Regions from separate parts of the Micromonospora sp. DT63 genome, predicted to be linked through region 1. Evidence: riboswitches for the same ligand, from Rfam matches in the RefSeq annotation. Region 1 holds a riboswitch; the other holds the start of a gene.
The links. Region 1 has a riboswitch for ZMP and ZTP ahead of ACLQ27_RS02640 (glycine hydroxymethyltransferase). Riboswitches for the same ligand answer to the same signal wherever they lie in the genome.
Positions count from the first base shown of each region.

Region 2: another riboswitch for ZMP and ZTP. It lies ahead of ACLQ27_RS26570 (bifunctional 5,10-methylenetetrahydrofolate dehydrogenase/5,10-methenyltetrahydrofolate cyclohydrolase); the one in region 1 lies ahead of ACLQ27_RS02640 (glycine hydroxymethyltransferase).

Region 1 covers NZ_JBNCKQ010000001.1:544,760-549,344, reverse strand. Annotated here, with positions in the region: gene ACLQ27_RS02650 (PLP-dependent aminotransferase family protein) at 1-157, shown strand, start outside; gene ACLQ27_RS02645 (hypothetical protein) at 157-417, shown strand; gene ACLQ27_RS02640 (glycine hydroxymethyltransferase) at 581-2,017, opposite strand; ZMP/ZTP riboswitch at 2,036-2,127, opposite strand; gene ACLQ27_RS02635 (hemerythrin domain-containing protein) at 2,266-2,766, opposite strand; gene ACLQ27_RS02630 (NAD(P)H-hydrate dehydratase) at 2,858-3,727, opposite strand; gene ACLQ27_RS02625 (histidine phosphatase family protein) at 3,711-4,442, opposite strand.
Region 2 covers NZ_JBNCKQ010000008.1:140,355-144,939, forward strand. Annotated here, with positions in the region: gene ACLQ27_RS26560 (CU044_5270 family protein) at 1-557, opposite strand, end outside; gene ACLQ27_RS26565 (RNA polymerase sigma factor) at 576-1,145, opposite strand; ZMP/ZTP riboswitch at 1,405-1,486, shown strand; gene ACLQ27_RS26570 (bifunctional 5,10-methylenetetrahydrofolate dehydrogenase/5,10-methenyltetrahydrofolate cyclohydrolase) at 1,500-2,399, shown strand; gene ACLQ27_RS26575 (hypothetical protein) at 2,447-2,629, opposite strand; gene ACLQ27_RS26580 (helix-turn-helix domain-containing protein) at 3,324-4,184, shown strand; gene ACLQ27_RS26585 (DUF397 domain-containing protein) at 4,195-4,377, shown strand.

The DNA.
Region 1 (4,585 bases):
GGTGCTCTGGACGCCGATGGCGCACTTCTACGACGACACGGCGCCGGTGTGCGCGCTGCGGTTGTCGGTGAGCGCGGTGACACCCGAGCAGATCGACAGGGGGTTGGACCGGCTCGCCGCCCTCATCGCTGACGAGCTCCTGCGTGGACGGTCATAATGGGCCGCATGGTTGCCTGGGAGTACGCCTTGCTCGTCCGCCGCTATCAGGGGCAGGGCCGCAATTTCACCGTCTCGTTCGTCTGGTACGGCCCGGACGGGTCGCGTAAGGACATCACCCCCTACGGCGACACGGCCATCGCGCACCTGAACCGCGCCGGCCGGGAGGGCTGGGAGCTGGTCTCGGCCGCCGAGGACGTGAACAACGTCCAGGGCAGCACCGAAGTCCACCGCTACCACCTCAAGCGCCCCCTGAACTAACCCCCCGCCCCGCGCCCCGCGCCCCGCGCCCCGCGCCGCGCGCCCCGCCCCCGTCCGCGTCGATCATGGGGTTGTGGTGGTGGACAAAGGTTGCCACCCGCCCTGATTCGGGCACCACGACTCCATGATCGACGCGGAACTCACGTGCGGGTCCGGGCCGGCGTCAGGTCAGGTTGATGGCCGGGTAGAGCGGGTGGGGGGCCAGCAGGTCGGTGGCCTGGCGGGCGACCTTGTCGGCCAGGTCGGCGTCGAGCGTGTACTTCGCCTTGGACGGGGTGCCGTCGGCGTTGGCGCCGGCCGTGGTCTGGGTCAGCACGGTGTGGATCAGCTCGGCGGTCTGGTCCATCTCGGCGGTGCCCAGCCCGCGGGTGGTCAGCGCCGGCGTGCCGATCCGGATGCCGGACGTGTACCAGGCGCCGTTCGGGTCCTGCGGGACCGAGTTGCGGTTGGTGACGATGCCGGAGTCGAGCAGGGCCTGCTCGGCCTGCCGGCCGGTGAGCCCGTACCCGGAGACGTCGATGAGCACCAGGTGGTTGTCGGTGCCGCCGGTGACCAGCGTCGCGCCCCGGCGCAGCAGCCCGTCGGCGAGGGCCTGCGCGTTGTCCACGATCCGCTGGGCGTAGTCGGCGAAGTCGGGGCGGCGGGCCTCGGCGAGAGCGACGGCCTTCGCGGCCATCACGTGCGGCAGCGGACCGCCGAGCACCATCGGGCAACCCCGGTCCACCTGGTCGGCCAGCTCCGGCTGACAGAGAACCATGCCGCCGCGGGGGCCGCGCAGCGACTTGTGGGTGGTGGTGGTGACGATGTGCGCGTGCGGCACCGGGTCGAAGTCGCCGGTGAAGACCTTGCCGGCCACCAGGCCCGCGAAGTGCGCCATGTCGACCATGAAGGTGGCGCCGACCGAGTCGGCGATCTCCCGCAGGATCCGGAAGTTCACCTTCCGGGGGTACGCCGAGTAGCCGCCGACCAGGATCAGCGGCTTGAACTCGCGGGCGGCCTCGGCGACCCGGTCGTAGTCGATGAGGCCGGTGGCCGGGTCGGTGCCGTAGCTGCGCTGGTCGAACATCTTGCCGGAGATGTTCGGCCGGAAGCCGTGGGTGAGGTGACCGCCCGCGTCCAGCGACATGCCGAGCATCCGCTGGTTGCCCAGCTCGCGGCGCAGCGCGAACCAGTCGGCCTCGGTGAGGTCGTTGACCTGGCGGACCTGGGCCTTCTTCAGGGCGGGGGACTCCACCCGGTCGGCCAGCACCGCCCAGAACGCGACCAGGTTGGCGTCGATTCCCGAGTGCGGCTGCACGTACGCGTGGGCGGCGCCGAACAGCTCCCGGGCGTGCTCGGCGGCGAGCGCCTCGACGGTGTCGACGTTCTGGCAGCCGGCGTAGAAGCGACGGCCGACGGTGCCCTCGGCGTACTTGTCGCTGAACCAGTTGCCCATGGCCAGCAGGGTGGCCGGGGAGGCGTAGTTCTCGCTGGCGATGAGCTTGAGCGACTCCCGCTGGTCGGTCAGCTCGGCGCCGATGGCGTCGGCCACCCGCGGCTCGACAGCCCGGATCACCTCGAGGGCGCTCCGGAATGCGGTGGACTCGGCGTTGTGCGACATACGACCTCCTACAGACGTGCGGAAGGCCCAGGCGCTCGGCAAAAACGTCCTCGTGACGGGACCGCTTCCCGATGGTTGTCCATCCCCACGCGCCAGTAACGGCCCGCGCCGATCCTACCGGGCCGGCCCGGGGCGACCCGGCCGACCTCCCGACGTGCGCCCGGCGAGGTGGTGGGACGGCGCTGCTGCCCGGCCGGACACGACGTGGGGCCCGGTCCGGCCGGGCCCCTCGTCGAACGGTTGGTGGCTCAGGCGGTCACCGCGTCGCGCGCCTTCTTGATCGCCTTCGGCTGGGTGGGGGTACGCGGCGCGTCCGCGCGCAGCGCGATCATCTTCTCGCCGATCTCCTGGAGCTGCTTACGGCCCAACGCCTCGCGGACCTTGGGGAACCACTCCTCCTCTTCCTCCTCGACGTGGTGCGTGACGTTCTCGATCAGCACCGTCGTCTTGGCGGTGAAGCGCTCGTCGTCGGCGTCCATCGCGGCCAGTTCGAGGCAGAGCACGTCGGCCACGTGGTGCTCCTCGTACGACTCGAGGATGTCGTCCTCCAGGTCGGGCAGGAGCCGGCGGACCTCCGGGTACATCACCTCGTTCTCCAGGTAGGTGTGCACCGTCAGGGCCTCGAGGATCTGGTTCACCAGCTTCTGCCGCTGGCTCGCCGGCCCCTCCTCGGCGTCCTGGAAGGCCTTGAACAGGCGACGCATCTCCTTGTGGTCCTCTTTGAGCAGGACGATGGCATCGGTTGACACCGGCGTGCCCCCTTTCGTAGCTCGGCTGGGTGTTGATCCGGTACCCCGACGGTCAGTGGCGAAACGGGCGAATGTGGCCGATCTCGCCTGGTCAGACGGTGGCCAGTGTGCGCGGGATCTCGTCGAGCAGTTCCCGTGCCAGGAAACCGATTCGGCCGTAGCGGGGGATCAGCCGTTGGCCGCTCACGGCGTGCGCGAACGCTCCCCAGCAGGCGGCCTGCGCCGGGTCGGCGCCCCGGGAGAGCAGCCCGGCGAGCAGGCCGGCGAGCACGTCTCCGCTGCCGGACGTGCCGAGGCCCGCGTCGCCGCTCTCCTCCCGCCACCCGCGCCCGTCCGGAGCGGCCACGTGGCCGTAGAGCGAGACGACCGCCTCGTACCGGTGCGCCAGTTCGGCGGCTTCGGCGCCCAGGTCGTCGCCGGGTTCGCGGCCGAGCAGGTGCCCGGCCTCGGTCACGTTGGGGGTGAGCACCACCGGACGGCCCGAGCCGACCAGCAGCTTCGGCTCGTGGCTGAGCGCGCCCAGGGCGTACGCGTCGAGGACCAGCGGGGTGCGCGTCCCCGCCGCCTCCAGGACGAGACCCAGCAGCTCGGTGGTCTCGTCGATGCCCTTCAGTCCGGGGCCGAGCGCCACCACGTCGGCCGCGCCGACCAGTTCGCCGAGCTGGCCGGCCCGGTCCGCGGCGACCGCGCCGTCGGGCGTCTCCGGCAGCCCGACCACCAGCGCCTCGGGCACCTGGATGCTCAGCGTGGCGGCGGTGGACTCGGCGGCGGCGAGCTGGAGCACCCCGGCGCCGGCGCGCAGCGCGGCCACCCCGGCGAGCAGGACCGCCCCGGGCGTGAAGCGGGAGCCGCCGATCACCAGGACGGTGCCCCGGCTCTCCTTGCCGCCGGCCGGCACCGGCAGCTCCCAGTCGCGCAGCAGCCCCGGCGTGATCACCTTGACCTCAGACCGGTTCGGCATGGATCTCGTCCTCCCTGGTCGACTCGGCGCCCTGCCGGTGCAGGTGGCCGACCTCGTTGAAACCGCCAAGCGTCAGCCTGCCCTGGTCGTCGGCGGACCAGTCGGTGATTGAGCAGTTGGCGATGACGTGTTCGCGGGTCAACGTCATCAGCTCCGGCTCGGTCAGCCCCTCCACCAGGTACCGCAGGAGGAAGACCAGCGCGTCGTGGCCGAAGAGCAGCACCCGCTGGCCCTCGTGGTCGCGGCGCAGGTCGCCGAGGAGCGTGCGCAGCCGCAGCGCCACGTCGGTCCAGGCCTCACCGCCGGGCGGCCGGTAGTAGAACTTGCCCAGCCGGGTGCGGCGCTCGGCCTCGTCGGGGAACCGGCGGCGGACCCCGTGCCCGGTCAGGCCGTCGAGGATGCCCAGCTCCCGGTCGCGCAGCCGCTCGTCCCGGCTCACCGGCACCCCGGTGCCGTGCAGCGCCAGCTCGGCCGTGGACACCGCCCGCAGGTACGGCGAGACCACCGCCACGTCGGGCCGCCGATCCTCGGGCAGCCCGGCGAGCCAGCGGCCGGTCGCCCGCGCCTGCTCCTCGCCGGTGCCCGAGAGCGGCACGTCGGCGTCGCGGTGGCTGAGCCCGATCACGTCCGCGCCGTTCTCCTCGGCCCGGGTGGCCGCCACGTTCGCGGTGCTCTCACCGTGCCTGATGATCCAGAGGGTCGACATTTCCGCCATGCCGACCCCCTACCCGGGCGCCGGGCGCGGTAACCGCGCCCGGGTGGGCACCGGACGGCTGGTTCGTCGCCTCAGCCGCGGCGCCACGCTGGTCCCCGGCCGGTAGCCCACCGGGCCCGCCGGGACGTCGTACCCTCGGGGGC
Region 2 (4,585 bases), on a different contig from region 1:
GGATCGGTGGGCAGATCGCCGTGGTACGCGGGCGGCTGGAACGCGTCGAGTTCCTTCTCGGGATCGGCGGGATCATCGATGCGGAGCACCCTGAGCTCGCTCCACCCGTTCGGGTCGCTCTCCGGTCGATAGCGCCCCTGCGTGTACGCGACTCCACCGGCCGACTGCCACAGTTGGTTCCGGATGGTCCGGTACGGGCCACTGGCCGGCATGTCCCGGATCGTCGCCACGGTTTCCGTGAAGACGTACTGGTCGGGGCGGGCGGTGAGCTCCGGCTGCTGCCGGGCGGCGTCGGCCGCCAGGTGAAAGACCTCCGACGCGCTGGCCGTGGGCGGCGACTGATCGCCGAGCCTCATGGTCTGGACCGCCAGCGCACCGGCGGTCAGCGTCACCGCCAGCCCGACCGCTCCGGCGAGACGCCAACCGCGCGGGAACCGGGTACGGCGTCCGGCCGGACGGCCCGCCGACGCCAGCTCGGCCCGTCGGGCGACGTGCGCGCTCAGGTCCCTGAGAAGCTGCTCCTCGAAACCCTGCGGCGATCGTTCAGTCTTGTTCATCGTCAGCTCCGTCTCATCTCAGGCGAGGGTGGTGACCGGGCTGGCGAGCACGGCGCGAACCAGGCGGCGGGCACGGTGCAGGCGGACCCGGGCGGCGGCCGGTGACATCCCGAGCACTGTCGCCGCCTCCGCGACGGTGAGGCCGTCCACGGCGACGAGTTCGACAAGCGATCGGGTGCCCTCGGGTAGCTCGCTCAGCGCGCGATGGGTGCGGCGGGCCGCCGACTCGGCGTCGATCCGCTCCTCGATGCGGGCGATGTCATCGGGGCCGAGATCCCGTCGTCCAGCCAGTCGGCCGGTCACCCGCAGTCGTTGAGCCGCACGACGCCGCTCGTCGCCGATGACGTTGCGGGCCACCCCGTACAGCCAGCCGATCTGGCTACCCCGGTCCGGCCGGTAGCCGGCCGCCGACTCGATCACCGCCAGGAACACGTCGGCGGTCAGGTCGGCGGCGAGATGGGGGTCGTCGACCCGCCGCGCCACGAACCGGCCCACCGCCTCCAGGTGCCGCCGGTAGAAGACCTCGAAGGCCACCGGATCCACTCCGATGCCGGAGATGTCGTCATCGGCTCGGCTCGGCTCATTCACAGGCCGTCCTCTCTCGCGCGTTCACACCTCTTCTTCGTTCGTCGGAGCATGGGTGTTACCGAACCCCGAGTGAACCGTCGTGCTGGCCCGGCCGGCGCCATCGGCGGCACCAACCCCGACGAGCGGTATACCTCAGAGTCATATTTATGACTCTGAGGTATGTCGGCGATCGGCGGCATACCCCGAGTGCGGGTCTGCCTGACGCTGACGGCGACGCCGCTGGTCCGGCTGGGCAGCCGCCCTGGTGATGCGGCATTATCGGACCACCGGCGACTGGCGGCACGGGGATGGTCCAACCATCGGGGAGCCTCTCGCGGGCGTCGACCGCCTGGGCGCCTGCGTCGAGGGACCGCCATGACCACGACCAGCGAATCCGCAACACACCGCACCCCGCCGGACACCGCCCGGCTCCTGCCGGGCGCACCGGTGGCCGAAGCCGTCCTGGCCGAGACCGCCGCCGCGGCCGCCCGCCTGCGCGACCACGGGATCACACCGAGCCTCGCCACCATCCTCGTCGGAGACGACGACGCCAGCGCCGGTTACATCGCCATCAAGCAGCGGCAGGCCGCCGCGCTCGGGTTCGCCTCCCCGCACGCGCACCTGCCGGCCACCGCCACCCAGGCCGAGCTGCACCGGGCCATCGCCCGATTCAACAACGATCCGGCCGTGCACGGGCTGCTCGTGCAGTACCCGGTGCCGGGGCACCTGGACTACGACGCGGCGCTGCAGACCATCGACCCGGACAAAGACATCGACGGCATGCACCCACTCAACATGGGGCGTCTCGCCGTCGGCCTGCCCGGTCCGCTGCCGTGCACCCCTGCCGGCATCGAAGCCCTCCTGGCGTACCACGAGATCCCCGTCTCCGGCCGTGAGGTCGTCATCCTCGGCCGGGGCGCCACCCTCGGCCGTCCCCTGGCGATGCTGCTCGCTCAGAAACGCCCGACCGCCAACGCCGCCGTCACCGTCGTCCACACCGGCGTGCCCGACTGGGCCCGCTACACCCGCCGCGCCGACATCCTCGTCGCCGCCGCCGGCGTACCCGGGATCGTGCAGCCCGAGCACGTCAAGCCCGGCGCCGTCGTCATCGGCGCCGGCGTCCGCTACGAGGGCCGGCGCCTCCTGCCGGACGTGGACGAAGCGTGCGCCGAGGTCGCCGGCGCCATCACGCCCCGGGTCGGCGGGGTCGGTCCGACCACAGTCGCGATGCTGTTTCGCAACGCCGTACGCGCCGCCGAACGCGCGAGCCAGTAGCCCGGTCGCTGAGATCGCTTGATGCTGAGCAGCCCGGTCGTCCACAGCTACTCAGCATCAGGCGATCGGGCCGGCTTTCTGCGGTTGGAGATCTCCTCCAGGTGCTGGAGCTGATGCTGCCGGACCATCTCGTCCCAGACCTCCTGGTCGTAGTCCGGGTTCGGCGGAATCCACTTGTGCGAGCTGTCGCTGTAGTGGAACCGCTCATCGCCCCGCCGGATCAGACTCACCGGCCCCAGCCCAGGAAGCGGCGGTGCAGCAGCCCGGCGGGCACCCAGGTCAGATCCTCGGATGCCCAGACCAGGTAGGACCCCATGTAGAGGGCCAATGACACGGGAGCGCCCTCGAACTCGGCAACCATCTCGGTGCGGCGGGTCCGGCAGGGCCAAGGCGCGTCGCAACCGCCGCAGGTCCAGACCGGAAGGACCGGGCCGTGGGTGGTCACGGCAGACCATCCAGGAAGCGCCGGATGACCGACCGGGCGTGCCAGCGGGCCGCACATTCCGCCTGATAGCAGGGGTACGGGGACAGCCGTGCCCACCACCAGCGACAGCCGGCGCAAAGCCCGTCAACGCCGGGCAGGTGCACGGACAAGATTCCGTACCTGATCCTCGGTCACTCCTGCTCCTCCCCTGGCCAGTGGCCTCGCCGGATCGGGATGCGGTGCCGGGCTCGGCACGGCAGGTCGGCCCCACATCGGCAGATCCACCGCCACCGCGGCCATGACCAGACCGGCCGATGACGCCGAGCCAAGGTCAGCGCCACTGCCAGCAGGTAGTCGTCGTACGGCAGGTGCGATCCCATGAGACCCCAAACTTGGACTCCTATTTTGGAAGTACAACCACGCTAAAGTTGGACTCCTATTTTGGGAACCTCTTCGCGGCGTGTCGCGGGATCCAGCTAGAGCCACGCCATAATCGGCCGGTGGTGAACCCGACGATCCAGCGACGGCGCCTCGGCCTTGCCCTCAAACGCGCCCGCGAAGGTGCAGGCAAGACGCAGGACGATGCGGCCACCGTCATCGACGCGGCAGCGAGCAAGATCAGTAGAGTCGAACTTGGACAGTCGGGCATCAAGCTCACCGACCTGAACCTGCTACTCGATCTCTACGGAGTTCGAGGCGATGACGCCGAATCGCTCCGCGACCTCGCACGCGCAGGTCGACAACGCGGGCGCTGGAGCACCTACCGGAACGCCGTACCCGACTGGTTCCGCCAGTACCTGGACCTCGAAGGTGACGCGTCAGAGATCCGTTGGTACCAGCCAGAGGTCATCCCCGGAGTCCTTCAGATCGAGCCCTACATCCGGGCCATGAACGCGATCGCCCACCCACGCCCGCCCACCGATGAGGTCGACCGACAGGTTGCCGTGCGCATGGAACGGCAGTCGATTCTGCGGCAGGACGACGGGCCCGACCTAAGCTTCATCCTCAGCGAGTCGGCGCTGCGCCGAAGCATCGGTGACGCGACGACGATGCGCAACCAACTCCTGCACCTGGCAGAGGTCAGCAAGCAGCCCAACGTCGCGCTGCAGGTGTTCCCGTTCAACGCACAGACCTACGAGACGGCATCGTTCAGCTTCATCATCCTGCGCTTCGGGGACGACGCTGCATCGGACGTGATCTACGTCGAGACCTTCACCGACGCCGACTACCTTGACCGGCCAGACGCCGTACGGGCCTACACTCGACTGTGGGACCGACTCCGGGCAGCCGCTCTCGGGCCGGTAGAGTCGCGCAAGCTCATCCTGAAGATGGCGGACGACGTGGAGCGGCAACAGACCTGAGAGAGTGATCATGGAGACTTCGGATCGCCTGGTCTGGCGCAAGTCGAGCTACAGCGACAACAACGGCGGCGCTTGTGTCGAGGTTGCCGAACTAGATACGAGCATCGAGGTGCGCGACAGCAAGAACCCCGGTAGTTCGACTCTTCGCTTCACGAGAGGCGCATGGACGGAGTTCGTACGTAGCATCCGGTAGTTCCCGATTGCAATACCCAGCGGCAGCAGGCTTACCGTGCAGTGCAGCGATTCCAGCATCTGCAACACGTCGAGCAACGAGATGCCATGCTCGTGACTTCCTCCACGAGCGCGAGTGCCACTTCGCTGGAGGTGGATGGCACCGTGGGGCCAACACTCGGCGACCTCGTTACCTGGGTACTCACCGAGCTTGCGAGTACACATCGCTC